2 regions of the Anoxybacillus sp. LAT27 genome follow, and region 2 is predicted to be linked to the other one. Evidence: riboswitches for the same ligand, from Rfam matches in the RefSeq annotation. Region 2 holds a riboswitch; the other holds the start of a gene.
What was found. Region 2 has a riboswitch for cyclic di-GMP ahead of LD028_RS06980 (hypothetical protein). Riboswitches for the same ligand answer to the same signal wherever they lie in the genome.
Positions count from the first base shown of each region.

Region 1 (15,767 bases), on a different contig from region 2:
AACACGTGTGGAAAATTCATTAAAAACATTTTCTAGACGTTTGACAAATGACCGTTCCAAAATGGAAGAATTTCTTCGTGCGTTTCGTTATATTTCTTTAGATGTAACAAATGTACAAGAGTATAAAAAGCTGCTTGAAATCGTTCAACAGCGTGAAAAAGAGTTGAATATTCCTGAAAACCGCATGTTTTATTTATCCGTTGCGCCAGAGTTTTTTGATGTGATTGCCTCAAACATCAAGGAGAGCGGATTAGGATCGGCAAGAGGCTGGAAACGTTTGATGATCGAAAAACCGTTTGGGCACGATTGGAGATCGGCACAACATTTAAATGAAAAGTTAAGTAAAGCTTTTGAAGAAGAGGAAATTTATCGAGTGGATCATTATCTTGGAAAGCCGATGGTCCAAAATCTTGAAGTTTTAAAATTTGCCAACCCTTTGTTTCAATCGTTATGGAACAATCAGTATATAGCGAATGTACAAATTACGGCTAGTGAAACGGTTGGGGTAGAAGAGAGAGCGGGGTATTATGACCAGGCAGGGGCCATTCGCGATATGTTCCAAAATCATATGCTGCAATTGTTGATGATGACAGCCATGCACCTGCCAAAACGGATCAGCGCAAAAGACATCCGTGACGAAAAAAGAAAAATCATCGAATCTCTTCGCCCATTACAAAAAGAAGAAGTAGGTTTACATGTCGTTCGCGGCCAATATGGTCCTGGAGAAATCTTTGGTAAACCAGTTGTTGGATATAAAGAAGAGCCTGGAATTGCTGCTTCTTCAACAACAGATACATTTGTTGCGGCTCGCTTGTGGATTGATGATGAGTTTTGGAGTGGGGTGCCATTTTATCTCCGTACAGGGAAAAGAATGAAGGAAAAATCTACTCGTATTGTGATTGAGTTTAAAAATCCATTAAAGGAATGGTACTTGCCAAAAAATGAGGAAACGGTTCCTAATCTTTTAGTGATTGAAATCAATCCGAATGAGGGTGTTACGTTGCAATTAAATAGTAAAAATATATTAAACAATGGAAAAATCGAGCCTATTCATATGCATTTTTCAACTAATGAGAAAAATGTACCTGAAGCCTATGAATTGTTAATTTTTGATGCTTTGCGAGGCGATTCGACTTTCTTTGCTCATTGGAAAGAAGTTGAACTCTCTTGGAAGTGGGTACAGCCTGTTTTAGAGGCATTTGAGGGAAATCTCCTTCCCCTTCATTCGTATCGTTCAGGTTCAATGGGGCCAGAGGCTTCTCATCGGTTACTGGAAGAGGACGGATTCAATTGGTGGTAGTTACGAATGATCTTGTCGAACTTCATTCTCATCATTAGAAAATATCATTTCTAAATGGAACTATAGATTAGCTGTGCATATATACGTGTAAAATGTGAATAATGTCGAAAGGTTAAAACAGTTCGAGGAGGGCAATGAACATGAAAGTCGGGTTAATCGGTTTAGGGAAAATGGGATTAAACTTAGGTAAAAATCTCATTGACCATAAACATGAAGTAGTGGCGTTCGATGTAAATGCAAATGCGGTTGAAGAAATAAAAAAATACGGCGCTAAAGGTGTATCAAGCTTAGAGGAACTCGTTTTATCATTAGAAAATCCAAGAATTGTTTGGCTCATGGTTCCGCACAATGTTGTTGATTCGGTTATTCGTGAGATTACCCCATTTTTAAACAAAGGAGACATCGTGATTGATGGCGGCAATTCTCACTATAAGGAATCGATTCATCGTTATAATGAGCTAAAAGAAGCTGGGATTCGTTTTATGGATGCCGGGACTTCTGGCGGGGTGGAAGGTGCTCGGAACGGAGCATGCTACATGGTTGGAGGAGATCCTGAAGCTTGGAGCATTGTCGAGCCTCTTTTCCGGGATACGGCTGTAGAAAATGGGTATTTATATGCAGGAAAAGCAGGCAGCGGCCACTTTTTAAAAATGGTTCACAATGGGATTGAATACGGGATGATGGCTGCCATTGGTGAAGGATTTGAAATATTAGAGAAAAGCGAATTCGATTATGACTATGAAAAAGTAGCAAGAGTATGGAATAACGGTTCGGTTATTCGTTCATGGCTTATGGAATTAACAGAACGCGCCTTTTCTAAAGATGCAAAATTAGAGGAAATCAAAGGAATTATGCATTCTTCCGGTGAAGGAAAATGGACAGTCGAAACGGCTTTAGATTTACAAACAGCCACTCCTGTCATCGCTATGTCCTTATTGATGCGTTATCGTTCATTAGAAACAGATACATTTACAGGTAAAGTAGTAGCAGCTTTACGCAACGAATTTGGCGGACATGCTGTAGAAAAAAATGAGAAAAAATAAATTGGTATTATGTCAAGAAAATAGACACGTAAAATCGAGAAAAACATTAAAACCCTACTACCGCACTTCGTTTGGTGGCCTCTTGAGAAGGAGAACGGTTTGGTAAACCCTTCCCCTCCTCAAGAGGAAAGATGCCCCTTATATCGTGACTTTGTGGAGAGAAGAATTCACTGCTTTTTGCCTTGCTGATGCATCTTCTCATACGCCATCGGAGACATGTACTCATTAGCGGAATGAATTCGCTCGGCATTATAAAAACACTTAATATATTCAAAGATCCGATGTTTGGCTTCTTCCCTTGTTGCAAAGGTCTCGTGAAAAACCAGTTCCTTTTTGATGATGCTGTGAAACGATTCCGCACATATCTTCGCCACGCGAAACTCCTTTCTATGAGTATGAATAAATGCATAAATTACTTCTGTTTTTTGGGGAAGATGCTCATGGCCTTTTTTAAAATAGCGTTTTCCTCCTCAAGGTCACGGATGCGTTTTTGAAGTTCACGCTTTTCACGATCTTCCGGCTTGAGGTTTCCACTCCCGACAAAGCTATGCTCAGCATCTTTTTTATAATCTGCTACCCATTTATGAAGCGTTTTTGGCGAAATATCGAGTTGTCTTGCGGTTTGAGCGACCGCCTTTCCTTCCTCAACCACTAATTTTACTGCATGTATTTTGAATTCTTTATCAAAACGTCTTGTCATTATAGACACCCCTCATCATTGATAGATTTACTGTACATTTCTCTATTCGTTGTGTCTATAATCTAGACTAACATCACACGCCAAAAACAGTTGTGTACGTTTCTTGTAATCCATCCAGCCTTGCGCGCGACATCGACACCCTCGCAAAGCACTATCACATCGAATACATTCAACCGTTCGACCTTTTTCCACATACAGCGCATGTCGAGAGTGCCGCGAAGTTAAAACTCAAATAAATTGATGCTACTTTAACACATTTTGGAGGATAGAAATGTTAATATAAAAGTAGAGGGTGTTTGTAGGAGGGATGGAAATGTCGGGAGAAACGTCACATGTAAATGTATTGAGTGAAGAAGAATCGAACGAAATGATTGAAAGAGCGAAAGAATTTTTTAGGAAAGAAATCGCTTCTAGCCATATACGTAATACAAAAAAGTTGAAGAAATTAAAGGAGTTCCATTTGAACCCGTTTTTAGACAAGTATAAAGCGAGATTTTTAACAGGGAATGACGATCCTGTTAGCATTGCAAAGGCTTTAGTGTATCCAAGGGTATTGGGGACATCTATTAACACAACGTTTGGGAATAAACTCCAAAAATTTTGTAGTGAAGTACTGGGGAGCTTTGCTTCTACTACAGCAGGGATAGACATTGAATTTATTGATAAAGTAGATGGAAGAAGAAAATATTGTCAAGTAAAAGCAGGACCCAATACTATTAATAAAGATGATGTAGAAACGATAAAGAACCATTTTTTAGGTGTTAAAAGGCTTGCGAGGACGAATAATCTTCATATTGGATTCGCTGATTTAGTCGTTGGTATTCTTTACGGTACACCTAGTCAGTTAAGCGGTCATTATCAAAAAATTAATCAAGAATATCCTGTCATTGTCGGACAAGAGTTTTGGTACAGGCTTACGGGTATTGAAAACTTTTATCAAAGATTAACAGATGCGATAGGGGAAGTTGCAACAGAGTTTGACTCTTCTAAGTTAATTGCGGAGATTGTTGAGCAGCTAGCGAAAGAGATTGAGAAAACGATGAGCGCTGATAGTTAAAAATATAAAGCAAGGGGAATGCTAGATATTCCCCTTTTTGTTCATTTCGTTCAAAACTTTTACGATCGATAGACCTACAGCTTTAGCCATATGAACTGGAACAGCGTTTCCAATTTGCTTATAAGCATTGTTCATCGAGCAATCAAATACCCAATCATCAGGGAAACTTTGTATTCTTGCATATTCTCTAACAGTAAAAGGTCTTGTTTCTTCTGGATGGCATCTTTCCGTTTGTTTTTGGGCAGGAGAACATGTTAATGTTAGGCATGGTTCGTCCCATGACAATCTTCGCGCCATCCCGGTTCTTCCGCCACCTGAGTAGTAACTTTTTCCCATGTACTGTTTGGCGATTTCTTCTGGAAGATCTCTCCAATAACCGCCAGGGGGAACAAGTTCAAGAACTTTTCTCTTTTCTTCAGGGTATTTAGCGCCCTCGGATGGAGGAACATCTTGCAAGACATCCCTTAATGTCAGCGTATATCCATACGGTTTAGGAAAACGATAAGAAACGCTATATTTTTCAACTAAATCTTTTCTTATCCCTATAATGAATATTCGTTCTCTTTTTTGTGCTACATCATAGTCTAAAGCATTCAATACTTTCCATTGAACGTTGTAGCCTATTTCTTCAAAAACGGAGAGCATGGTTGCTAATGTTTTTCCGTTGTCGTGGTTGACAAGTCCCTTTACATTTTCGGCTAAAAACATTTTTGGCTGCAGTTCTTGTAGAATTTTTGCGTAATAGTAAAATAGCGTTCCTCTTGCATCATTTAGCCCTAGTTTTTTCCCTGCATAGCTAAAAGCCTGACAAGGATACCCTCCAGATAATAGATCGATATCGTTTGGACAGTTATTGATAAAGTTTTTTATTCCATGCTCAGCCACTTCAATAATATCTTTTTCGATTACGTTCCAATGAGGTCGATTTTTTCTTAATGTTTGGCAAGCATATTTATCAATTTCTACTAGCCCCAAGGAGTGAAAACCTGCCATTTCAAGCCCAAGGGCTAACCCCCCAGCACCTGCAAATAATTCAACAGCTGTGTACTGTTTATCAGCAACGATATCCCTCACTTCTACACTATGAGAGCCTTCATAGTGAAAAACATTAACGGTATTTTCTGTTTCAACATCAGTTTTTGTATCTATATATCCTAAATCAAGCTCCAGTTGCTCGGAATAAATGATATCTTCAATTTCTACTCCAAGTGTATGGCAAAGTTTTAAGGCGTTTGACTTGATAGGATTGAAATTAGGGGAAAGAAGCATAGATAATTGATTTTTACTAATTCCCATCTTCTCCGCAAGCTCTTTTTGCGTAGAAATTCCTGATTTAGTCATATATTTCCTAACCTTCTCTTTACTAATGCTATACAAATTTATACCCCCGTAAAAGTTAAGATATTTTTTTAACTGTTATATGGTTATTATATGTGATGAGAAGATAGCCGTCAATGTTCTGCTTGTTTGAAAACACAGTAAGTGTATTCTTCCTTCTGCACTACTTATCTACGATTCCATTCGTCACAAATCTTCATCATTTATACTTCAATTTCCGTTTTGCCATGTGCTTCAGTTTAAATTTTTCGATCCATCACCACAACATATACTTGACTAAAGTTAAATTTTCCTAAACAAATATATACAAAAAATATTAGTTCGCTAATTTTCCTTCAGAAACGTAAGTAGGGCATGTTATGAAAAAATCAAGTACAACTTTTGATGAAGGACCAATTTTTCACTGTTGAATTGAGCAAACAAAATTGGCGCCATTATATTCCCACACAGCACGATGAAAGAAAATAGGATATACTAATACATACAACCATCATTCGAACATTTCATGCGGGGAGGAAATATGTTGAACGCCAACTGGAACTTTGATAATAGCTACGCTCGTTTGCCTGAGCGATTTTTTACAAGAATTTACCCGACGCCTGTCAGTGACCCAAAGCTTGTCGTGCTTAATCGTTCGCTTGTGGATGAGCTTGGGCTATGTGCGGAGGCGCTAGCGAGCGAGGATGGAGTGGCGGTGTTTGCCGGAAATCGAATTCCTGAAGGTGCGGAGCCTTTGGCGCAGGCGTATGCAGGGCATCAGTTTGGATATTTTAATATGCTTGGCGATGGGCGTGCCATTTTGCTTGGGGAACATGTGACGCCAAGTGGAGAACGGGTGGATATTCAGCTAAAAGGTTCAGGGCGGACGCCGTATTCGCGTGGTGGGGATGGTCGAGCGGCGCTTGGACCGATGCTTCGGGAGTATATCATTAGCGAGGCGATGGACGCGCTTCGGATTCCGACGACGAGAAGTTTAGCGGTCGTGACGACAGGAGAAGTGGTGATACGAGAGACGGAACTTCCAGGAGCGATTTTGACGCGCGTGGCTGCGAGTCATTTGCGTGTCGGGACGTTTCAATATGCGGCGCGTTTTTTATCAAAAGAGGAGTTACAGGCGTTAGCCGACTATGCGATCAAGCGGCATTATCCGAACGGGGAACATGCGTCCAACCGCTATGTTTTTTTACTTGAAGAAGTGATGAAAAAGCAGGCGGCACTTGTCGCGAAATGGCAATTGGTCGGGTTTATTCATGGGGTGATGAACACCGATAATATGACGATTAGCGGAGAGACGATCGATTACGGACCGTGTGCGTTTATGGATGTGTACGATCCGAAGACGGTGTTTAGTTCGATTGATACGCAAGGGCGGTATGCGTACGGCAATCAGCCATATATCGCTGGATGGAACATTGCCCGTTTTGCAGAAAGTTTACTACCGCTTTTACATGACGAAGAAGAAAAAGCAATCGAGATTGCGCAAAAAGTCATTGAACAATTTCCAGCATTGTATGAAACGTATTGGTTACAGGGAATGCGCGCGAAGCTCGGGCTTTGGACGGAAGAGGCGGAAGATAAAAAGCTGATTGGAGAGCTTCTTCATTTGATGTACACACATCGCCTCGATTATACGAATACGTTTCGGTCGTTGACATTAGAGGAATGGCATTTTTGCGAACAAGAACTTCGCGACTGGTATACACGTTGGCAACAAAGAATCGCCTGTCAAGACATGACAAAAGAAGAAGTGTACGAATGCATGCGACAAAACAATCCTGCGATTATTCCGCGCAACTATCGGGTTGAAGAAGCGCTCGCGGCAGCGGTCGAGCATGGGGACGATACGGTTATGGAACGATTGCTTCAAGTGCTTTCCGCTCCTTATGCATATACGAAAGAACAAAAAGAATACGCCAAGCCTCCTGAACCATCTGATCGGCCGTATCGGACGTTTTGTGGGACGTAAATAAGGGGAACGGTGCTTTGTAATAAATACTAAGAATGGAGAGAAATAAAGTCAACTACCCCCACTTAGCTAACGCTTGAAGCGGGGGCTTGCAACTCCCCAGAAGTGCGAGCGGACTTTGTCCTCCTTCCTTGACTTGGGGTTGCATCAAGGGGCAGGTTGACAACTACCCAACGATGCAGGTCATGCCTACATCGTTACCGATTCTCTCGGTGTGTCTGTTGGCAGTACTTGGCTTCCACACACAACAGACGGACCTACGCTCGATGTTTTACGGTTACAACGTTTCCTGTAACCAACTCCATACATCGAGTAGCAGTTATTGGAGTGCCTTTATTTAACGGTTTTCTCCACGCCTTTATTATCTCATACACAAAAGAAAGGGGGAACGCGCATTCCTCTCCCACTTACTCTCTTTGGTCGTTGAAGTGGGAGTCTCCTGTGCGAAATAGGATGAAAAAACTAGCATGGGTAGTCCTTTTGATTATGTTTACTGTTTATGGATGTACGTCACAAGGTAATACGCAACAACAAGAAAAAGAACAGCTTGCACAACTAGAAGTCGTTTTTCAAACAACGCCCCAAACCATTTATGTTGATGAACCAGCCACACTTCAAGTGACAGTTACAGATGGGAAGAAGCCGATTGAACAGGCGAGTGATGTCCAGTTTGAAATAAGACGAAAAGGAGAAGAGCACGACGAGATGATTCCAGCTCGTCATCAAGGAAACGGTGTATACGTCGCTGAAAAAACATTTGGGGCGGATGGTGTATATGTAGTGACGTACCATGTGACAGCGAATCATTTGCACCGTATGGAAAAAAATGAAGTTCGTGTTGAGCAAAAACAAGGAGCGACAACGAAAACACCAACGCAATCTAATGATGCACATACACACCATCATGTACATATGACACTTTCACCAAAAGAAGCAAAACAAAATGAACGAACGATGTTTCAAGTACAAATGCTATCGGATGGAAAACCTTTAACAGATGCACAAGTAACAATGGAGTATTGGAGAGGAGGAGACAAGAAGCATACATATGTCACAATGAATGAAAAGGGAAACGGGATGTATGTTTCGGAAGTTTTATTCGCATTTTCGGGAACGTATCAGTTTCGTGTGCACGTAATTAAGGAAGAGCTTCATGATCATCAAGTGTTTTCCGTTGAAGTAAAATAAGAAGGCGCCGAGTGACGCCTTCTTTTAATCTACTTTTAACACGACGCGACCGTTAATTTGTCCTTTTAACATGCGGTCGAACACGTCGTTAATGTTTTCAAGCGGTTGTACTTCGACAATCGTTTTTACTTTGCCTTCTGCGGCAAATTGAAGCGCCTCTTGCAAGTCTTTACGCGTACCAACGATGGAACCGATAATTTTTACTCCATTTAAAACGGTATCGAAAATTGGTACAGGCATTTCTTCAGGTGGCAATCCGACAAGTACGCAAGCGCCACCACGACGAATCGCTTTGTAGGCGGATTCAAACGCAGCTTTTGATACAGCTGTGACGACAGCCGCATGCACACCACCGATTTTTTCCTTCATCCATAGTGCTGCATCTTCATGTTTTGGATTGACGACAAGATCGGCACCGAGTTGTTTAGCTAATTCAAGTTTTTCATCGCCTAAATCGACAGCGACGACGTTTAATCCCATCGCTTTTGCATATTGAACAGCGACGTGTCCAAGCCCGCCGATACCGTAAATCGCTACCCATTCACCTGGTTTTGCGCCTGTTACTTTTAAAGCTTTATATGTTGTTACGCCAGCGCAAAAGATTGGAGCAGCTTCTTCAAATGATAAGTTATCAGGAATTTTCACGACATAATCAGCTGCAGCACGACAATATTCAGCGTAACCACCGTCAACCGAATATCCAGCGTTTTGTTGATGCTCACACAATGTTTCTTGTCCGCTTAAGCAATAGTCACAATGACCGCAGGCGGAATAAAGCCAAGGGATACCGACGCGATCTCCAACTTTTAAATGCGTCACTCCAGGGCCGACTTCTTCGATGACACCGACGCCTTCATGTCCAGGAATGAGTGGTAGTTTTGGTTTTACAGGCCAGTCGCCATGTGCGGCATGCAAGTCTGTGTGGCATACCCCGCACGCTTTAATGCGCACTAATACTTCCCCGTATGAGATCTTAGGTTTTTCCACTTCTTTCACTTGTAACGGCTCTTTAAATTGTTCCACAACTGCAGCTTTCATGATTGTAATCCTCCTTCTAGGCAAAAGGGGACTTTTTGGTCTGTACATATGTAATGTAGCATGCATTTAACTTGTGAAAAATATCACAAATAAAACGTTCAAAAAAAAGAAAAATATTTTTGGATAAAAAGTTAAAAATTTGGTTTGGGCGTTGACATCATATAAAGTTTCCGTTTTAGTCATAATTTCGCACTTCCTTTTTCTTAGTTGCTATGTTAGGATGAAAATGTAAAAAATTGAATAATCGGCAAACTACTCGAAAGGGTAGGGCGCAAAGCTATAGGGGCTACGTCTATTTGTAGATATGCCAGCCAGTTGCCCTTCTTGTGAAATATGAAGAAGGTCTTATTCTCTAGGGAACGTGTGAACTATAGCTGCCTCTACTATTTTTTTGAGGTAGCTTTTTTTATTGTATTACAACATAAGGAGGGAACATTATGAAGTTAACAGTAAGAAAGAAATTAATTGCGACGTTTCTTTCGATGTTACTTTTATTTGTTGTTGTAAGTATGCTTACATATAATCGACTAGAGCAAATCGATGAACAATACTCACAGGCGATGAAGAAAGGATTTGAAAGAATTAACGTTGTGACAAATATGCAAAATGCGATGCTACGGGAGCAAATTGCGGTGCGAGGATATTTAATTAACGGGAAGCCTGAAAGTTTAACTGCATTTGAACAAGCGGCAAACGAGTTTGCGGATAATCGAGAAAAAATTGAGACCTTTGCACTCGAAAAAAATGCGAAACAAGCGGTTGATAATTTAGTGAAGTATGAACAGGAGTATCGTCAATTATCTATGCAGGCAATTGAATTTTACAAGCAAGGTCAGATGGATGAAATTTCACGCCTTATGAAAGAGCGAGGAAATGCGATTACGCTCGAAGTAACAGAAGCAGGCGAACAAGCGAGAGCGATTCAACAAAAACATTTACAACAAATGAGTGAAACATTGTCTAAACAAGCGGAAAATATGAAATATATGACGCTAATTACGATTGGTGTTGCATTTCTCGTAAGTATCGCCATTGCGCTTTATATTAGTGAAAAGATTGCTAAACCGGTTAGACAAGTTTCTGAACATGCCGAAAAGATCGCACGTGGTGATTTATCGGTTGATGATATTTATGTTGCTAATCGCGATGAAATTGGTGAGTTGGCGGCATCGTTTAATCAAATGGTTCACAATTTAAAGCAGTTTATTCAACAAGTGAGCGCAGCGACGGAGCATGTGTCCGCTTCTGCTCAAGAGTTGATGGCGAGCGCTGAGCAAGCGAGCGCAGCGACAGAAGAAGTGACGACGGCGATTCAAGAAGTGGCTCAAGGAGCTGAGATGCAAGGAAAACATGCAGAAGAAAGCGTGCACGCGATCGGTGAAATGGCGACAGGAATTGAACGAATGGCCCAAACGTCTACCGTTGTAGCAAATTCCGCAACAGAAACGACAAAACAAGCTACTATTGGTCAACAATATTTACAAAAAGTCGTTATGCAAATGAATACGATTAATGAATCAACGAATGCAACGAATACGGTTATTAAAGAGCTAGATGAAAAATCCGCACAAATCGGAAAAATCGTTGATGTCATCGTCGGCATTGCGGAGCAAACGAATTTGTTAGCTTTAAATGCAGCGATTGAAGCGGCGCGTGCAGGAGAACATGGGAAAGGATTTGCGGTCGTAGCGGACGAAGTGCGTAAATTGGCAGAACAATCGCGTGAGTCCGCTAATCAAATTGCGCAATTAATTGAAATGATTCAACAAAATACAGACTATGTGGTGCAAATTGTCGGCAAAGGAACGGAAGAAGTGAAGCAAGGAACAAAATTAGTAGAAGAAACAGGAACATTCTTTGGGCAGATTTTGCGTTCTATTGAACAAGTAAATGATCAAATTCAAGAACTATCGGCGATTTCAGAACAAATGTCAGCAGGCGTCCATCAAGTGCATGCATCCATGGATGAAGTATCGTCGATTGCGAAACGATTCGTCGAACGGACGGCTGAAATTTCTGCTTCTTCTGAAGAGCAGCTAGCATCGAGCGAAGAAGTGACATCAGCCGCTACATCGTTAGCTGAAATGGCGGACAAATTACGGCATGCGGTTGCCACGTTCAAATTTTGAAGTGTGCATCTATAAGGAAAAGGTGTCCTGAGAACTTTCGGGACACCTTCTCTTTATTTATGACTTTCTTCTTTTACTTTGACGAATGCCAGCTGCTTCGGCGCGTGCTTGCGCCTCTAAATCTTCATGATCAGCAAATTCGGCAGAAAACTCGACATCATAACCGTCTGATTTCATTGTTTTCGGCACTTGTGGCATCGTTGACTTGTTTTTGTCTCTAGCTTTTTGACCGCGTGAACGTCCCATGTGAATTGCCTCCTCGTTATTTTTTCGCTAGTAGCATGTGACAAATAGCGAAAAAGATGAATAGAAAATGTTGTTAATGGCGAGCGTGTTTATCGGTAAATCCACCTGCTTGGTCCGCACGTTTAAAATCGCGAGCATACGTCACTTCTTGTGCGCTCGAGAGCGTACTTTTTGTTTTTTCACGTTTCTTTTTGTCAGCCATATGTATCCCTCACTTTAATTAAATATTACGTTAACATTATGAACAGAAAAATAAAAAATTATCCAAATAAAAAACCTGTTCGTGCAGAACAGGTTACGCTTCTTTTAATTGTTGTTCATCGTCAAGTTTTTGTTGGCGCATCGCATATAGTGTATAGTTATCCTTTGAAATTTCATATAAGTTATATATGTCTTCACCTTGATTCATTGCTTCCCATAATGATCTTCTCGTTTCATTAGCAAGGGTGACATAAGGAAGTTTTTCAGCAGCTTTTGTGGAGCGGACGTTAACTTTGCGAATGCGCATGAAGATCGTGTTGATGGAACGTTCATAAAACAGTTCGTTAAAGAAGGCATCTTTAGCAAGTTGGTTATATCCTTTGCCGTGATACGGTTTTCCAAGCCATGTGCCTAAAAAGCCAGCGCCATCTTCAATGTCAAATAAATTAATCGTTCCAATCGGATTGCCCCACTCATCTAAAATGGTGCGTGAGATCAGTTCCCCGCGTTCTTCCGCTTCAATTGTTTGCTTTGTGATGAACAAAAATTCTTCATATGAATATGCTTTATGGCGCACGAAAGGGAAGACGTCTGGGTGCACCATAAGCTCGTATAACGCTTGACAATCTTGCAGTTCGCGTTTTTTTAACATCGAATCTCCCTCCATTCACGAGGGCAGTCGACCATAGGGAACGAGCCACCCTCGAAATTTTTTAATTTATGCAAATCAAAAAATTTCGGGGTGGGAATCGAACCCACTAGAACCAGCATATTGCTGGTGGCGCACCATTTGCCTTCCCTTACTATCGCATACATATATAGTTTTGTATATATAACCTTCTATATCATACTTGAAATGATGTGAAAAATAAATAGTTTTTTTATTAATTTTTCTTGTATATTATTTCCCCGTTTATCATGGTGAATATAGGAGTTGCGAGATAGTGAAACGGATGGTAATTCCAAACGACAATGTCAGCATCTTTTCCGGTTTCAAGACTTCCGACACGATCGTCCACCCCTAAATTACGTGCCGGCAAAATGGTAATGCCTTCGAGCGCTTTTTGTTCATCGAGCCCTTCGCGAACAGCAATCGCAGCGCAAATAGGTAAGTATTGAATAGGTGTGTATGGATGATCTGTTGTGATAGAGACGTGAACGCCTACGTCGGATAAAATTTTATATGTTTTCCAACTTTTGTTTTTCAATTCTACTTTTGATCGACGTGTTAGTGTTGGTCCGACCGAAACTTGTAAATCTCGTCCTTGTAGTTCTTCAGCAATGAGATGCCCTTCGGTACAATGTTCGATGCGTAAGTCAAGCCCGAATTCATCTGCAAAACGGATGGCGGATAAAATGTCATCGGCGCGATGGGCGTGAACACGGATCGGAATGTCACGATTTAACGCTTGAATAATGGGGATGGTGCGAAAATCGTGCGGCCAATCGCTATACCTCGCATTGTAAAACGTTTCGCGAAGCATTCCCATAATGCCCATGCGCGTGAGCGATTCTTTATTCCCTTGACTATGCATGCGTTTCGGATTTTCACCGAGGGCAATTTTTAAACCGGCTGGTTGTTTGATGATCATGTTTGCGGCGTTTTTTCCATGCGTTTTAATGACTGCCGTCGTTCCACCGATGACATTTGCGCTTCCGGGCATAATATGAACCGTTGTAATCCCATGTTCGATTGCATCGCGAAAACCGGGATCGAGTGGATATACGCTATCAATGGCACGTACATGTGGGGTCATCGTTTCAATCGTTTCGTTTGCGTCGTTGCCCGCCCATCCCGTTCCTTCGTCATATAAACCAAGGTGTGTATGAACGTCGATAAAACCTGGAAAGACGTATTTTCCTGAGACATCGATTACTTCGGTTTGCTCATCGGCGAGAAGATTATAGCCGATTTCTGTAATTTTTCCGTTTTCAATACGTACATCCGCTCCTTTCATAGGAGGAGATGTAATTGGATATACTGTACCATATTTTAACAGTTTGCTTCGCATGTCAATCCCCTTTATGTTTTCTTATAGTGTATTCGTCACGATTGTAGTATGTTCACTAATGCTCGATCAACAGTTGGAAAGGAAAAATGATATCCTGCTTGAAGTAATTTTTCTGGGATGACACGCTGTCCTTCTAACACAAGCATGCTCATTTCCCCTAGCAATATTTTAAGCACAAAGGATGGAACAGGGAGCCAATGTGGGCGATGTAGTACTTTTGCGATCGTTTTTCCGAACTGTTCCATCGTCACAGGATGTGGGGCAGTAACGTTGATTGAACCCGATATGTTTTCATGCCGAATGGCAAAGTCGATGGCGCCAATGACGTCATTTATATGCACCCACGACATCCATTGTTTCCCGCTTCCAATCGTTCCACCAATAAACCATTTGTAAGGAAGAACGATGCGTGGAAGTGCTCCACCATTTTTACCTAAAATAATGCCAAACCGCATAAATACCGTGCGCACGCCAAGTGATTCAATGCGTCGCCCAGCTTCTTCCCATCGTTTCACGGTTTGAGCTAAAAAGTCTATCCCGATTGTTTCGCGACGTTCGGTAAATGTGTCATTAAGCGATGTGCCGTAAATGCCGATGGCACTCGCTTGAATAACCACTTGCGGTTTTTTATTCATTTTTGTAATGAGTTCATATATGGCATGTGTCGCTTGTAATCGACTTTCCATAATTGCGCGCTTTCTCGTTTCGTTCCATCGTCCACTATTAATTGATTCACCAGCTAAGTTTATGATTATATCAATGGAAGGGAGTTGTTCATGAGGATTTGCGTCATCTGTTAACCATTGTACATAATGAATATACGGATCGTTCTCCCGTTTTTGTGCATTTCGCGTTAATATATACATATGATGTCCGTTTTGTGTAAAATATGCTGTTAACGCCTTACCTACAAATCCTGTTCCTCCAGCAATCAAAATATTCATTATTTTTCCCTCCTTTCCTTTATTATGCGTTGTTTCAAGAAAAAAAGAAAGAAAAGGTGTGTTTTCAAGATGTGGATTGAAAAAATTGAAGTGGATCGAAAAAATGTAGAACGTTTTTACGTTCATTTTGTGAAAGAAGATGGAGAGAAACAAATCATGTCTGTTGATCAAGACGTATTGATTGAGTATCGCCTAAAAAAAGGAATGACGGTAACAGAAGAGCAATGGATGGAAATGATGAAAAAAGATGATGAAAAACAAGCGTATAAGATGGCGCTTCGTTTTTTAGCTTACCGTATGCGCTCGAAACAAGAAGTTGTTGACTATTTGAAAAAAAGGGACATAGATGTTCGGACGATTGAACAAGTGATTGCAAAGCTACAACAGGAACGATATATAGACGATGAGCAATTTGCACATGCGTACGTGCAAACGCAAGTAAATACGACAATGAAAGGACCTTATGTGATTTATAAAGAGCTAATGGATAAAGGGATAAGTGAAGATGTGATCGCACAAGCGATGGAACGCTATACAGAGGATATGCAACGAGACAAAGCGATCAAGTGGGTGGAAAAAATAAATAAGCAATCGAAAAAACGGTC
Region 1 covers NZ_JAIWYK010000066.1:9,030-24,796, reverse strand. Annotated here, with positions in the region: gene zwf (glucose-6-phosphate dehydrogenase) at 1-1,300, shown strand, start outside; gene gnd (phosphogluconate dehydrogenase (NAD(+)-dependent, decarboxylating)) at 1,441-2,343, shown strand; gene LD028_RS18135 (IS3 family transposase) at 2,511-2,717, opposite strand; partial or broken gene LD028_RS05485 (transposase) at 2,703-3,043, opposite strand; partial or broken gene LD028_RS05480 (23S rRNA (uracil(1939)-C(5))-methyltransferase RlmD) at 3,124-3,279, shown strand; gene LD028_RS05475 (PmeII family type II restriction endonuclease) at 3,357-4,100, shown strand; gene LD028_RS05470 (DNA cytosine methyltransferase) at 4,122-5,477, opposite strand; gene LD028_RS05465 (protein adenylyltransferase SelO) at 5,959-7,404, shown strand; gene LD028_RS05460 (FixH family protein) at 7,858-8,592, shown strand; gene adhP (alcohol dehydrogenase AdhP) at 8,617-9,630, opposite strand; cyclic di-GMP riboswitch class I at 9,867-9,953, shown strand; gene LD028_RS05450 (methyl-accepting chemotaxis protein) at 10,068-11,759, shown strand; gene LD028_RS05445 (YfhD family protein) at 11,817-12,005, opposite strand; gene LD028_RS05440 (YfhE family protein) at 12,079-12,207, opposite strand; gene LD028_RS05435 (GNAT family N-acetyltransferase) at 12,301-12,858, opposite strand; gene LD028_RS05430 (amidohydrolase) at 13,091-14,218, opposite strand; gene LD028_RS05425 (TIGR01777 family oxidoreductase) at 14,254-15,162, opposite strand; gene recX (recombination regulator RecX) at 15,232-15,767, shown strand, end outside.
Region 1: another riboswitch for cyclic di-GMP. It lies ahead of LD028_RS05450 (methyl-accepting chemotaxis protein); the one in region 2 lies ahead of LD028_RS06980 (hypothetical protein).

Region 2 (15,767 bases):
TTGTAGCGGTCAATTTGACAAATAAAGAAAAAAATCATCAGGCTGTCGAGACGTTTATTAACGAAAAAGGAGTATCATTCGATATTATGCTTGATGAGCAAGGGACGGTTAGTAAAACATATGAAGTGATCACCATTCCGACTTCGTATATCATTGATGAACAAGGAGTCATTCGTAGCAAACATGTCGGTCCACTTTCATATGATATGATGAAACGAACCGTTTTGTCGGAATGAGGTCGCATGTTGAGCGAACAGCTATTTATATCTGTTCGCTCATTTGTTTTTGCGATTTTCTATTTGCCATTTGGGCATATAGTTCAGGAAAGCTGCAATGGGATACAATTGACTCAATTAATATTTGTTTTGTGTCTCTCTTTTGTAATTTCATATTCATTTGTAATCCGATCTGAAGTAGTTGTTCTTTTTTGAAAGACGATAAAAATGTCATTGCTTCCTCTTTGTTCATGTTTTTCATTTGTTTTATGACGTTTGCATAGTCCGTTACGTTTGTGCTTTGCTTTTTTCGTGTTTGATTTTGCAACTTTGCAGAAAGATCATCCAGCATTTCTTCGACTGTACAATGCTCATAATGTTTTAAAAGAACGAGTGCTTTTTCTAACATATGCGTTAATGTGTTTACGTTCATACAACAATTCCCCCACCAATTCGGTTTAAAAATTCGAGCGTCATTTTCTTCACACATTCACTTTGTTTCCCTTGATGGTTTTCAACAGCAAACACAGGATAACTGAGCATGGATGCGCGCGTGATGGCGTCACCATATGGTAAATAGCTGTTAAATATCATGTCAGACGAAAGCGTACGTTTTAATGTAGTGATCATATTTTCCTGTGTTTGTTTTGGTTGATTTCCGTATTCGCGAATGAAATTGAGGACGATTCCGATCAGTTTTGTGTGGCTATATTCTTTTGAACTCGACTGAAATCTTTCGTTTAACTCATCGACTTTATTTTTAATGGCTGAGATACCGTATGAAGAAAGACGATCAGGAATCGCGGGAATTAAATAGTAATCGCTTGCGTACAGGGCGTTTTGCGTAATGTAATTTAAATTTGGTGGACAATCGATAAAAATAAAATCATATTCATGTTTTATCGTGTTTAAAATATGGTGTAGCATTTGAAATTTATAAATGTCCGAACCAAATAAATGTTCTTTGAAATATGGCCTTGAGTAAACGGCAATATCCATGTCTGTATGGATAAGTTCAGCGTGTGCTGGAAGCAAATCAATATGTTCATACACTTTCTCATTTTTACTTCGCACGCACGCTTTTAAAATAAAGTCGTCCACATCTACTTGTGGATGCTCATTTTTCAAGTAATGTTCGATTAAATCTTTCAATGTGCCGATCGGAGGTGTTTTATGATAGGCTAATTGTTCAAACCATTCGGGTGTTAAACATGAAATAGAAAGGTTACATTGTGCGTCTGCATCTACTAACAACACTTTTGGTTGAGCATGTTCAAAACCAAACAGTTCTAATTCGTCGGATGATAAATGTTGTAGTCCTGTCGCTAAATGATGAGTGACGGTCGTTTTTCCCACCCCGCCTTTCCAGTTGATAATACTAACGACTTTCGCCTGTTGCTCCATGATGATCGCCTCCTGTTGCATATGGACGATTCATGTGTATGAGAAAAAGTGCAAAGTTATGACGAATTATTTGCGTAATATTAGGATGATGGACATATTGTTTTGTGTCATAATGTTGATAGCAGAAGATGAGAGATGTAGCGAGGAGGAACACTTATGGAAGTTTTTGAACAATATTTAGCAAAGATTGATCATGTCGACCATCGTAACCGAGTAGAGGAAATTTTACGGTGGGTTTGTGATACGTTCCCACAGTTACAACCGCAAATCAAATGGAATACACCTATGTTTACCGATCACGGGACATTTATCATCGGCTTTGCTACAGCCAAACACCATGTGAGTGTGTCACCTGAAGAAGCATGCATGGCTCATTTTGCTGATGAAATTGCCCAAGCTGGTTATAGCGCGACGAAAGGATTGTTTCGCATCCCATGGGATAAGCCAGTAAATTATGGATTGCTAAAGAAAATGATTGCTTTTAATATCGAAGAGAAAGCGGATTGTACAAGTTTTTGGCGAAAGTAGAAAACACTCGAACACATATACAGTACCTATTGGAGAGAGAGGAATGGAAATGGCCTATGTTTTGGATTTTAAAGGGAGTATTAGAATAAAGCGATATAAATGCACTTTGAAACTTTAACATCTTTATCCTTTATGGAGTAACCATTATTTTGAGTTTTATTGCTCGATGGAATAATCTAATGGGAGCAAGCATTTCTCTAAAAGGGGAATGCTTTTTGTTTTGAAATAAAAAAATAACCCAAAACAATAATTATTTATTGTAAAACGATAAATAATCGATTAAAATGAAATGGAAATTGTAGAAGTGAGGTGCTTGTTGTGAAACGAGAGACACTTTTTTTGAAAATCGCTCTTTTTATAATCGGGGCTCCTGTTGCTATGTTATGTGTATTTGTCTTGCCTAAGTTTCCTAACTTTTATGCGGAGTGGTTGCCGGAACTGGCGTATTTACGTTATCCGATCGTCTTCTTTTTTTATGTGACTGCTGTTCCGTTTTTCTTTGCGTTATATCAAGCGTTCAACATTCTCACTTATATTGACAAAAACGAAGTATTTTCTGGTTTATCGGTAAAAGCGCTAAAGCATATCAAACATTGCGCAGCGTCCATTAGTTTGTTGTATGTTGCAGGCATGCCGTTTTTTTATCTTACCGCCGATTTAGATGACGCCCCAGGGATTATCATCATTGGCTTAATGGTTGTGTTTGGAGCGTTGGTCGTCGCGGTGTTTGCGGCGGTGCTACAAAAGCTTTTACAAAAAGCGATCGAAATCAAATCGGAAAATGACTTAACAATTTGAGGTGGATCACATGGCGATTATTGTAAATCTCGATGTCATGTTGGCGAAACGGAAAATGAGTGTGACGGAATTATCGGAAAAAGTGGGAATTACGATGGCGAATTTATCGATTTTAAAAAACGGCAAAGCAAAAGCGATTCGTTTGTCGACATTAGATGCGATTTGTAAAGCGTTAGACTGTCAACCTGGCGATATTTTAGAATACCGAAGCGACGATGAGATGTAATAGGGGGCAGCAGCGATGAGAAAAGCATTGATTCAGCTTGTTCATTTTGGCTGGCAACAAGCGTTATCTTGTTTGTTTCCTGTTGTCATTTTTGCCTCGTTAGCCGTGACAAAAATGGTGTCGCTTCCTTTCTTGCCACGGTATGATTGGCTACTTATCATTTGTCTTTTCATGCAATGGTGGATGGTGCGCGTTGGATTAGAAACGAGAGATGAACTAAAGGTGATTACGATGTTTCACCTCATTGGGCTTGCGCTTGAACTGTTTAAAGTGCACATGGGGTCTTGGGCGTATCCAGAAGCAGGCTATACGAAATTTTTTGGTGTGCCTTTATATAGTGGGTTTATGTATGCGAGTGTCGCCAGCTATCTTTGCCAAGCGTGGCGGCGGTTGAAAGTGGAGCTCGTCAAATGGCCGCCATTTTCAATCGTTGTTCCACTAGCTGCGGCGATTTATTTAAATTTTTTTACCCACCATTATTGGATGGACGTCCGTTGGTGGTTAATCGCACTTGTTATGCTCGTTTTTTGGTCGTCATCCGTCATATACGAGGTGAATGGAACGCGTTACCGCATGCCGCTTGTCCTTTCATTTCTTCTCATCGGGTTTTTTATTTGGATTGCGGAAAATATTGCTACGTTTTTTGGTGCTTGGCAATACCCGAACCAAGTGGATACATGGAGTATTGTTCATCTCGGAAAAGTGAGCTCATGGTTTTTATTAGTCATTGTTAGCTTTCTCATCGTTGCGACGTTAAAGCAGATGAAAGGGAACATTCCGCAGACAACAATCATAGCGGTTAAGACGAAAAGAGAAATAGTTTAGCGAACAGTCGTTGTTACTGTTCGCTCATTTTTTTGTATGATATTCCTCAACCACCGAACGAACGATATGGAAAGAACTCCATTCGCCTAGGGATAGAAAAGTGATTGGATATTTCTTTGGAAAAAGGGCAGATTGTATTTGTTTTAATGTCGCTCCTTTTTCATACAAATCAACAATTTTTCCTTGAAGTTCTTGTAAATAATGAAGCTTTCGTTGTAGAGCAGTTCGTCCGTCTTTTATATAACCAGCGTGGGCACAAAACATTTCGTCGAAATCGTACGTTAATACTTTTTTTAATGAGTCAGTCAAGGTAGAAATGCTTTCTTCGCGCAAGATGACTTTTGTTTTTTCTAGACAGTATAAGTCTCCTGTGAAAAGTTGTCCTGTTTCACGATTGAGAAATGCAAGATGGTCAACCGCATGACCTGGTGTATGGATGACATCCCACATCGCATGGCGGGTGGAGAACGTATTTCCAATCGGCTTCGCTTGAAAAGGAGGGCGATTTCCCCAGAAAAACTTGCGGTATATTGGATAATCTGCTCGTTTATTACAATAATCAATCATGATCCCATTCATATAAATCGGCAGTTGTCGTTCGTTTTGTAAAAACGCAGCACATCCCGTATGATCTTCGTGAAAGTGAGTAATCACCACTTGATCAATGTCTAATGACTTAAAAAAATTTTTAAATTCATTTGCTAATGACGCTGCTCCTGTATCAATCAACACGCCGTCTGTAGCAAAGCAATGCACCGCTAATCGCACCTTCTGAAACGTTAGCGAACCTTTTGCGATATGTACACCAGCAACCGTTTTTTGTTCAAACGTTTTCTTTAATAACATGTTATCTCCCCCTCGTTTTTATTATAACAAAAAAGAATGAATATTCATTCATTTCAGGTTATTTTGTAAAAATAAAAAAGAAGCTGCCTTAAAGCAGCTCTATGAATCAAAAAGTTTTGACCTCGTTAAAAAACGTACCCCCTCCGATCCTTCAAGGGAAAACATACCACCGCGCCCGGGTACAACATCAATAATCAATTGGGTATGTTTCCAATATTCGTATTGCGCAGCGTGCATATAAAACGGGCATCCTCCGATTTCACCAAGCAATACGTCTGAGTCACCGATGATAAACTCTCCTTGTGGATAGCACATCGGTGAACTCCCGTCACAACACCCGCCTGATTGATGAAACATAAGCGGACCATATTTCGTTTTTAGTTTTTCGATGAGTTGTAGCGCAGCATCGGTTGCGATGACTTTCGGTTGCATGTGCACCATCCTTTCAAAAAGCCTTTTAAAAAGGCAGCGCTTTTGAGACGCTGCCTGAATGATTAGAAGAATCCAAGTTTTTTTGGTGAATAGCTAACAAGTAAGTTTTTCGTTTGTTGGTAATGTTCGAGCATCATTTTGTGCGTTTCACGTCCGATGCCTGACATTTTATATCCGCCGAAAGCTGCGTGCGCAGGATATGCGTGATAACAATTTGTCCACACACGTCCAGCTTGAATGCCTCGTCCGAAGCGATATGCAGTATTCACATCGCGCGTCCATACACCAGCACCTAGGCCATATAATGTGTCATTTGCGATCGCTAACGCTTCGTCCTTATCCTTAAATGTCGTCACAGACACAACAGGACCGAAAATTTCTTCTTGAAAAATGCGCATCCGATTATGCCCTTTGAAGACGGTTGGTTTGACATAATAACCACCTTGTAAATCTCCTTCTAACATATTGCGTTCGCCACCGATAAGAAGTTCAGCCCCTTCTTGTTTACCGATGTCAATGTATGACAAAATTTTCTCTAGTTGTTCGGATGAAGCTTGGGCACCAATCATTGTCGTTGTGTCGAGCGGATTGCCTTGTTTAATTTGTTTTACTCGCTCTAATGCTCGTTCCATAAATATATCGTAAATGGATTCTTCGATTAACGCGCGTGAAGGGCACGTACAAACTTCTCCTTGATTTAAAGCAAACATCGTGAATCCTTCAAGCGCTTTATCGAAAAATTCGTCATCTTTCGCAGCGACGTCTGCGAAGAAAATATTTGGTGACTTTCCGCCAAGTTCAAGTGTGACAGGAATTAAATTTTGAGATGCGTATTGCATAATGAGACGTCCAGTCGTTGTTTCGCCTGTAAAGGCAACCTTTGCGATGCGCGGGTTCGAAGCGAGCGGTTTGCCAGCTTCAAGGCCAAATCCGTTAACGACGTTGACAACGCCTTTTGGCAGCAAATCTTGAATCAGCTCGATCAGTACGAGAATGGATGTTGGGGTTTGTTCGGCTGGCTTTAATACAACACAGTTCCCCGCAGCCAAGGCAGGTGCGAGTTTCCAAGCTGCCATTAAAATCGGGAAATTCCACGGAATAATTTGTCCAACAACGCCGAGCGGCTCCTTGAAATGATAAGAAACGGTATCGTTGTCAAGTTCCGCTAATGTGCCTTCCTCTGCACGAATACAACCAGCAAAATAACGGAAATGATCAATGGCTAATGGGATGTCAGCTGCACGTGTTTCACGAATCGGTTTTCCGTTTTCCCATGTTTCTGCCACGGCAAGCATGTCTAAATTCTCTTCCATTCGGTCTGCAATTTTATTTAATAGGCGCGCTCGTTCAGCGACAGATGTGCGTCCCCATGCTTCTTTTGCCGCATGTGCAGCATCGAGCGCTAATTCAATATCGGCCGCTTTTGAGCGAGGTACTTCGCAATATACTTGTCCAGTAACAGGTGAAATATTTTCAAAGTATTCACCGTCAATGGGAGGCACCCATTCCCCACCAATGAAATTTTCGTATCTTTTTTTAAATGTAATGAGCGAGCCAGGTTGTCCAGGTTGAGCGTAAATCATATTCATTCCCCCTTGTATCCGTTTTCAAATGAAAAAATAGCCAAGTCTGATACAAATGATATGTGGAGTTGTGGAGGAATATGATACGTTCATGACAGTCAGTTTAAATTTCAGTGAAGGTTTTTGTAAGACGAAACACAAAATTGAAAGAGATGTAATGTGGAGTAGTGTGAGATAGGGAGATTATTGGCGAAGGTATGTTTTGTGAACAATCAAGGTTAAATGATAGAGTGTGTCCCAAAAGTACACACTTTTTGGAACACACTCACTTTTAAAGGAATGCGTCAATTTCCTGCAACACTTCTCCGATTTTACGACCATGTATAAGCAAATCTGCCCAGTCATCTAATGGCGTCGGTTCCATGTTCACAATCACTAATTTGGCTCCGCTTCGTTTGGCGATGACAGGAAGCTCGTTAGCTGGCGATACCTGTAAAGAAGAACCGAGCACAATCCATAAGTCTGCTCGTTCGGCTGCTGTCCATGCTTGTTCAAACGCATCATACGGCAACGATTCGCCAAATAAAACGACGGAAGGACGCAAAAAGCCACCGCATGTGCACGTAAACTGTTCGTCTACATACCGTTTTGCGTCGTATATTTGCCTGCAACGCGAGCAACGAACCGTTCGCAACGTCCCGTGTAATTCAATGACATTTGTACTGCCTGCTTGTTGGTGAAAGCCGTCGACATTTTGCGTAATAATTTGATGAATAAGCCCTTGATTTTGCCAATCGGCCAAAATCATATGCCCGACATGTGGCTTACATTCCAGCAACGCTCGAATACGATATTGATAAAATGCGATAAACTCGTTTCGATTATGTTGCATAGCATACGTACTTGCCAATTGTTGTGGATTTTTCGTGCGCCAAAGTCCTGATTTTGCCGAACGAAAATCGGGAAGCCCGCTCTCTGTAGACATTCCTGCTCCAGTAAATACGACTGTATACGAAGACCCTTTCAACCATCTTTCTAGCAACCTGTCTCCCTCCTTTTTGTCTATCAATAACCATTTCTTTATTCGCTCTTTTCTTCCTTTATTTTCACATATGTTTACAAGAAAAATAAGGACTTTTGATTCATGTCCATGAAAATAAGAGAAGTATAATAAGAAGTAAAGGCACAGCTAAGGAAACTTAGCGTCGCAAAGCTATAGGGGCTAAGGGAAAAACCTATGCCAGCCAGCTGCCATTACCAAAAAACATACATATGAAATGGAGGGAAAAGGTAATGTTTAAAAAAGGATTACCGATTTTACTAGCATCGATGCTTGTTGCGTCACCTACTTTTGCGGCAAAGCATGATCAAGCGAAACATGCCCAAAAAAGTTATCTAGTAGTGAAAAAGGAAGAAGCGAAGAAAAAACAACTATTAGCCCAAAAGAAAAAACAAGAGTTAACTAAGAAGAAAAAAGAAGAAGCGAAGAAAAAACAAGAGCTAGCTAAGAAGAAAAAAGAGCAAAAAATGTTGAAAAATAAACTAGCAGAATTAAATAAAAAGTTGAGCAAGATCGAACTCCGTTTAAATGAGATATCAACAGCGCTTGAAACGCTTAGCACGCTAAAAGAACAACAAGTAGAACCAACAACACAAAGTGAACAAACAACACCAACAACAGAGGAAGCGACACAACCATTCAATGAACAAGATGGTACAGTTGTAACAACGCCTGAACAATCAACTGAACAACCAGCTGTCACACAAGCGGACGAACAAGATGAAGCGGAAAAACAAGAAGAGCTAGATAAATGGATTGGAAAACTTATTTCTACTTCTAACCAGTTAAAAGCAATGAAAAATGAAATTCGTGCGTTAGAAAAGAAAGGATTCACGAATGTTTGGGATGTACAGACGTTGAAAGAAAAAGTAAAAATGTTAGATGAAAAAGTACAACAAAATAAAAAGAAGTTGCTTGAGCTACTATGATTAAAAGGTGAGGATGTGACTGTTCGTCACATCCCTTTTTGTTGGAGTAAATCGAGAAGTAAGTGTACAAGTTTATTGTTTTTCATTGTTGGTGCATAAAGATAAGAGAATGTTCGATAAAAAGGAGGATGATTGAGACGAACAATGGATAAGTGACCATGTTTACATTCACGCTCAATCACATGACGTGAAAGAAAAGATAAGCTGTTTCCACGCATTAATGCTTCTTTAATTCCTTGATTGCTGCTAATGATCATGAGCGATTTTACTTTTAGCCCGTTTGAGCGAATGAAATGATTAAAATATTCACGTGTACCAGACCCTAATTCACGTGTAATCCACACTTGATCTTGTAGATCGTTTATTGTTACGTCTTGTCGATGAACGAGTGGATGATCGTTTGAAGCAACGATAACTAGCTCATCTTGCATAAACGGGTATACGGCAAGCTCTTTCTCATTTGTTTGTCCTTCAATTAAACCAATATCTGTTTGATACGTGCGAACAAGCTCTACAATTTCTTTCGTATTCCCAATCATTACTTCAAGTTGCAATTCTGGATAATCATTTTGTAAGGAAAATAAAAAAGAAGGTAACACGTACTCCCCAATCGTAAAACTAGCCCCAATTTTTAATGTTCCTTTCACACAGTCGTGATGTTCTAAAATATCTTGTTTTGTCTGTTCATATAAAGCTATGATTTTTTTTGCTCGATCGTAAAGCAGTTCTCCCGTTGGCGTCATTTGTAGTTCTTTTGGTGAACGAATAAATAGTTTCGTTTGAAATTCTTTTTCTAAATTTTTAATATGCAAGCTCACACTCGGTTGAGATAAATGAAGAATTTCTGCTGTTTTTGTGAAATGTTTCACCTCTGCCAACGTGATAAATGTTTTTAATTGTTCGTACATCACTTTCGCTCCTTAATTATTAAAAAAATAAATAGTTCTGATAATTTATATTTATTTTACTAATTTTATTTTTTGCGGTAAAGTCAAATAAAACATACTTGATTGATAGGAATAGTAAAAAATGAGAGGTGAAACATGTTGCCATTTCAAGTGACAAACAGTCCATTTAATGAAAAACAAGTTGAACTCCTTAATCAGCTTTGGCCGACATTAACGTCAGCACAAAAGCTTTGGTTGAGCGGCTACTTAGCTGCTACTGAGATGATCGGTGTAACGGCACAGCAAGAAGCCCCAGTATCAAAAGAAGTAACCGTTCTTTACGGGTCGCAAACAGGAAACGCGCAAAAACTAGCGGAAAAAGTAGGAGAAACGCTTAAAAATCGTGGGTTCCATGTCACCGTTTCCTCGATGCTTGATTTTAAGCCAAACGAATTAAAAAAAATTGACACATTACTCATTGTCGTTAGCACATATGGAGAAGGAGAGCCCCCAGATAATGCTTTATCGTTTTACGAATTTCTTCATAGCAAGCGCGCACCAAAACTTGATCATCTTCGTTTTTCTGTATTGGCGCTTGGCGATACGTCGTATGAACATTTTTGTAAGACGGGAAAAGATTTTGATAAACGATTAGAAGAATTAGGTGGAACGCGTTTATATGAACGTGTCGACTGTGACGTTGATTATGAAGAGTCAGCAACAAAATGGCTTGATGGCGTGTTGAACGAATTAAATAAGCAAGGATCCTTTTCCGTCGTCGCAACGCCATCTGCACAAGTACAGCCAACGGCGCTTTATTCACGAAAGCATCCGTTTCAAGCAGAAGTGTTAGAAAATATTAACTTAAACGGACGCGGTTCAAATAAAGAAACACGTCATATTGAATTATCGCTCGAAGGTTCAGGATTGGTATTTGAACCAGGCGATGCGCTTGGTATTTTTCCGAAAAACGATCCAGAACTTGTCGATCTCATTATTCAAGAAATGAAATGGAATCCAGACACACCGGTTTCTGTTGAAGGAAAAGAAGAACCGTTACGCGAAGTGCTGCTTTCCCGATTAGAAATTACGGTGTTAACCGAGCAATTATTGCAATCGCTTGCTTCATTTTCACGTAGTCCCGATTTTCACGCACTTCTTTCTGCTGAACAAGAAGCGAAGCGAAAAGAATATATAAAAGGACGCGATGTATTGGATGTTCTCCGTGAGTTCGGCCCGTGGGAGATGACACCGGAGCAGTTTGTGTCTTCTCTACGGAAGCTGCAACCCCGTTTTTATTCAATCGCAAGCAGTTTAGCGGCATATCCAGAAGAAGTGCATATTACCGTTGGTGCCGTTCGTTACGAAGCGCACGGACGTTTGCGGAAAGGAGTTTGTTCAACGTTTTGTGCGGAGCGCCTGCACATTGGCGATAAACTTCCGGTGTTTATCCATCACAATCCGAACTTTAAACTGCCGAAAGATGCGAATACACCAATTATTATGATTGGACCAGGTACAGGGGTTGCGCCGTTCCGCAGCTTTTTGCAAGAGCGTGAGGCGATTGGTGCAAAAGGAAAGTCATGGCTGTTTTTTGGTGACCAACATTTCGTGACCGACTTCCTTTATCAAACAGAATGGCAAGCTTGGTTGAAAAATGGTGTGTTGACAAAAATGGATGTTGCGTTTTCACGCGATACGGATAAAAAAGTGTACGTGCAACATCGCATGATCGAGCAAAGTAAACAATTATTCCGATGGTTACAAGACGGAGCGGTTGTTTATGTTTGCGGTGACAAACAACGTATGGCGCGCGACGTTCATGAAACGCTTATTCATATTATTGCTCAAGAAGGGAATATGACGCGAGAACAAGCAGAAGCGTATATCGCTGATATGCAACAACAAAAACGATACCAACGCGACGTATATTAGGGGGGATGATTGTGGAAAAGTTTGTATTAACTGCACCAGATGGACCGCCAAGCGATGTCGAGCGCATTAAACAAGAAAGCAATTATTTGCGCGGAACGTTGAAAGAAACGATGGAAGATCGTATTACTGCCGGTATTCCAGAAGATGATAACCGGTTAATGAAATTTCATGGCAGCTATTTACAAGATGATCGTGATTTAAGAGCAGAACGGCAAAAACAGAAGTTAGAACCTGCATATCAATTTATGATTCGCGTTCGTACGCCAGGCGGAGTAGCAACACCAGAACAGTGGCTTGCGATGGATGAACTAGCAAGAAAATACGCCAACGGGACATTAAAGCTTACAACACGGCAAGCGTTTCAGTTTCATGGCGTATTGAAATGGAATATGAAAAAAACGCTACAAGCGATTAACGATGCTCTGCTTACAACGTTGGCAGCTTGTGGTGACGTGAACCGAAACGTCATGTGTAACCCGAATCCGTACCAGTCAGAAATACATGCGGAAGTGTATGAATGGGCAAAAATGTTAAGTGACCATTTATTGCCACAAACAAGAGCATATTACGAAATTTGGTTGGATGAAGAAAAAGTGGCCGGTACACCAGAAATAGAGCAAGAGCCGATTTACGGAGCGCTGTACTTGCCGCGGAAATTTAAAATTGGTATCGCTGTTCCACCGTCAAACGATGTCGACGTGTTTTCGCAAGACCTTGGTTTTATCGCTATTGTTGAACAAGGAAAGCTCGTTGGTTTTAACGTGGCGATCGGCGGTGGAATGGGAATGACGCATGGCGACCGTACGACATATCCACAGCTAGCAAAGGTGATCGGTTTTTGTAAACCTGAACAAGTCATTGATGTGGCGGAAAAAGTTGTCACGATTCAGCGCGATTACGGCAATCGCTCCGTACGAAAACACGCCCGTTTTAAATATACGATTGATCGGTTAGGTCTTGAAGCTGTCAAAGCAGAATTAGAGCGCCGGCTCGGCTTTGAGCTAGAAGAAGCGCGCCCGTATCATTTTGAACATAATGGCGATCGCTACGGCTGGGTTGAAGGGGTAAACGGAACATGGCATTTTACCCTATTTGTCGAAGGTGGTCGAGTGAAAGATACGGATGATTATTTGTTAATGACAGGCTTGCGAGAAATTGCGAAAGTTCATACGGGCGATTTTCGCTTGACTGCGAACCAAAACTTAGTCATCGCCAATGTGCCAAGTGAGAAAAAAGAAGAAATTGATACGCTTATTAAGCAATACAAATTAACAGATGGGAAACATTATAGTGCTCTTCGCCGTAACTCGCTCGCCTGTGTGGCGTTGCCAACATGCGGACTAGCGATGGCAGAAGCGGAGAGATACTTGCCGACACTCATTGATAAAATTGAGGAAATTGTCGAAGAAAACGGGCTTCACGACGAAGAAATCACGATTCGCATGACCGGCTGTCCGAACGGTTGTGCCCGTCATGTGCTTGGAGAAATTGCATTTATCGGCAAATCCGTCGGTAAATATAATATGTATCTCGGTGCAGCGTTTGACGGCAGTCGTCTTGGAAAATTGTATCGGGAAAATATCGGAGAAAAAGAAATTTTATCTGAACTTCGTATGCTTCTTTCTCGTTATGCAAAAGAACGCTTTGATGGTGAACGTTTTGGCGACTTTGTCATTCGCGTCGGTATCGTAAAAGAAGTAACAGATGGAACGAACTTTCATGATTAAAAAATTATTAAAAAATCGGCTTCCAAAGCAGGAAGTCGATTTTTTTACAATATATTAAAGTTTATACAATATTGTATTAACAAAAGAGGATTAAAATCAAAATCAGAAAAGTGAATAAAAAAGGTGGAGAAAAGGAGAAACCGTAACAACAGCGTGGATATGTCATTCTGCCGTTGTGTTCGGTTTCTTTTTGTTTACAAGGAGGAAGTTTGTATGTTTTTACAAGATCAATTTATTGCGGCAATTAAGCAACCGAAGCATATGGAGCTATTTTTACAAACGAAGTGGAGAACAGCGCTACTACAAACCGGTACAATTAGTGTCATTAAAAGGTACGTTGAGTTGTTAAAAGCTCATGATCGTTATGTATTTGTGCACATCGAAAAAATACCGGGTATTAGTTATGACAAAGAAGGACTACAATTTTTAGCAAAATTTGTTCAACCACACGGAATTGTTTCGACAAAAAGCACGTTAATTCAGTTAGCGAAAAAGGAGAAGCTATGGACGATTCAACGTTTATTTTTAGTAGATACAGATGCGGTTGAAAATGGACTACAAACCATTCAACAAGTGATGCCAGATGCGCTTGAAGTTATGCCTGGCATTGTACCTGACATGGTTGAGCATTTAGTGAAGCAAATAAATATTCCAGTTATTACAGGGGGATTAATTCAAAACCGAGATCAAATGATTGAAGCATTGCAAAAAGGGGCACAAGCTGTATCGACGGGAAATCCAGCATTATGGAAAATAGCTGAGAAAGAGGGATTACGATGATTGAATTGAGAAATGTAAGTAAATCTTACGATGGAAAAACATTTGTTCTTCATGATATAAGTGTACAAATTCAAGAGGGGGAATTTTTTGTTCTTGTTGGTCCGTCAGGGTGTGGGAAAAGCACATTGTTACGTATGATTGCAGGTTTAGAGCATATTACAAATGGACAATTAAAAATAGCAGGTAAAGAAATGAACAATACGCCACCGAGCGAACGATATATATCTATGGTGTTTCAAAACTATGCGTTATATCCACATTTAACTGTTGAAAATAACATAATGCTAGGGCTGCATACTGCGAAATTGTCAAAGGAAGAGAAGAGAAGACGTTGTAAAGATGTAGCTGAAATGTTAGGTTTAACTGACTATCTTCAAAAGAAACCTCGTTATCTGTCAGGTGGACAAAGACAGCGAGTAGCGCTTGCGCGAGCTATTGTTTCTCAAAAACCGATTTGCCTAATGGATGAACCATTATCAAATTTAGATGCAAAATTGCGAACACATATGCGTTCATATATTCGTCAATTGCAACGTCAACTCGGTATGACGGTGATCTACGTGACACATGATCAGATTGAAGCAATGACTATGGCTGATCGGATGATGATTTTATATGACGGGCGGATCCAACAAATTGGAAAACCACTGCATGTATACAACAGTCCGAGCAATACATTTGTTGCTTCATTTATTGGCTCTCCCCCAATGAATATGGCAAAAGTACATAAGTTAAACGATTTATTTTTATTACAACAAGAATGGATTGTGAAGATTGCTCATCACGTGCGAATGGACAATAGACATGGAACGATTGGTGTTCGACCAGAACACATTAGACTTGCACATGCACATGAACCACATGTATTATTACCAGTCACACATGTTGAACGGTTAGGCACAGAAACACTTGTTACATTAAAGCTAACAGAACACGATGAATGGGTCGCTCGCTGGCATGGTCAGCATCCGATTGAAGTAGGTCAACAAGTACGTATTTCAATTGATGACGAGCACGTTCTATTCTTTGATGAAGAAGGGAAAAGAATAGAGAGAGAGGGGGATAAACATGCCACGTACAATGAAACGAACTATTGAAGGGGTTTTATATACTTTTCCTTCTCTCCTTTTATTCTCAGTTTTTGTTTTTTACCCAATGGTTCGCACAGGTTATTTGAGTTTACACATGACTGATTTCCAAGGAAACCCAACGACGTATGTCGGATTAGAACATTTTCATCACTTACTAGAAGATCGAAATTTCAAAGAAAGTATGAAAGCAACGTTTTTGTTTGTGTTATACACTGTTCCTCCAACAGTAATCATTTCTTTTTTCTTAGCTCTTCTAGCAAATGAAAAACTAAGGGGGATACAGTTGTTCCGTACATGTTTTTCTTCAACGTTAGGAATGAGTGTGGCAGCATCTTCTGTCATTTGGATGTTCATGTACAATCCTGCGGTAGGAATCATAAACAAACTGATTGTCTCGTTTGGCGGGGAAGAGCGCCAGTGGCTACTCCATCCTGATACAGCTTTAATTGCGGTTGCCATTGCAACAGTTTGGATGAATATTGGATTTGCTTTTTTAATTTTATTAGGTGGACTTCAAAGTATTGACGTCACATTATATGAAAATGCAAATGTTTTAGGAAT
Region 2 covers NZ_JAIWYK010000071.1:24,608-40,374, forward strand. Annotated here, with positions in the region: gene LD028_RS06925 (TlpA family protein disulfide reductase) at 1-236, shown strand, start outside; gene LD028_RS06930 (hypothetical protein) at 262-648, opposite strand; gene LD028_RS06935 (ParA family protein) at 645-1,619, opposite strand; gene LD028_RS06940 (iron chaperone) at 1,776-2,147, shown strand; gene LD028_RS06945 (DUF2975 domain-containing protein) at 2,526-2,945, shown strand; gene LD028_RS06950 (helix-turn-helix domain-containing protein) at 2,956-3,171, shown strand; gene LD028_RS06955 (DUF817 domain-containing protein) at 3,187-3,996, shown strand; gene LD028_RS06960 (MBL fold metallo-hydrolase) at 4,021-4,842, opposite strand; gene LD028_RS06965 (DUF779 domain-containing protein) at 4,942-5,274, opposite strand; gene adh (aldehyde dehydrogenase) at 5,337-6,857, opposite strand; gene LD028_RS06975 (NAD-dependent deacylase) at 7,129-7,839, opposite strand; cyclic di-GMP riboswitch class I at 7,970-8,053, shown strand; gene LD028_RS06980 (hypothetical protein) at 8,091-8,786, shown strand; gene LD028_RS06985 (LysR family transcriptional regulator) at 8,813-9,697, opposite strand; gene LD028_RS06990 (assimilatory sulfite reductase (NADPH) flavoprotein subunit) at 9,830-11,608, shown strand; gene cysI (assimilatory sulfite reductase (NADPH) hemoprotein subunit) at 11,617-13,335, shown strand; gene LD028_RS07000 (glycerol-3-phosphate responsive antiterminator) at 13,549-14,115, shown strand; gene LD028_RS07005 (ABC transporter ATP-binding protein) at 14,106-15,212, shown strand; gene LD028_RS07010 (carbohydrate ABC transporter permease) at 15,184-15,767, shown strand, end outside.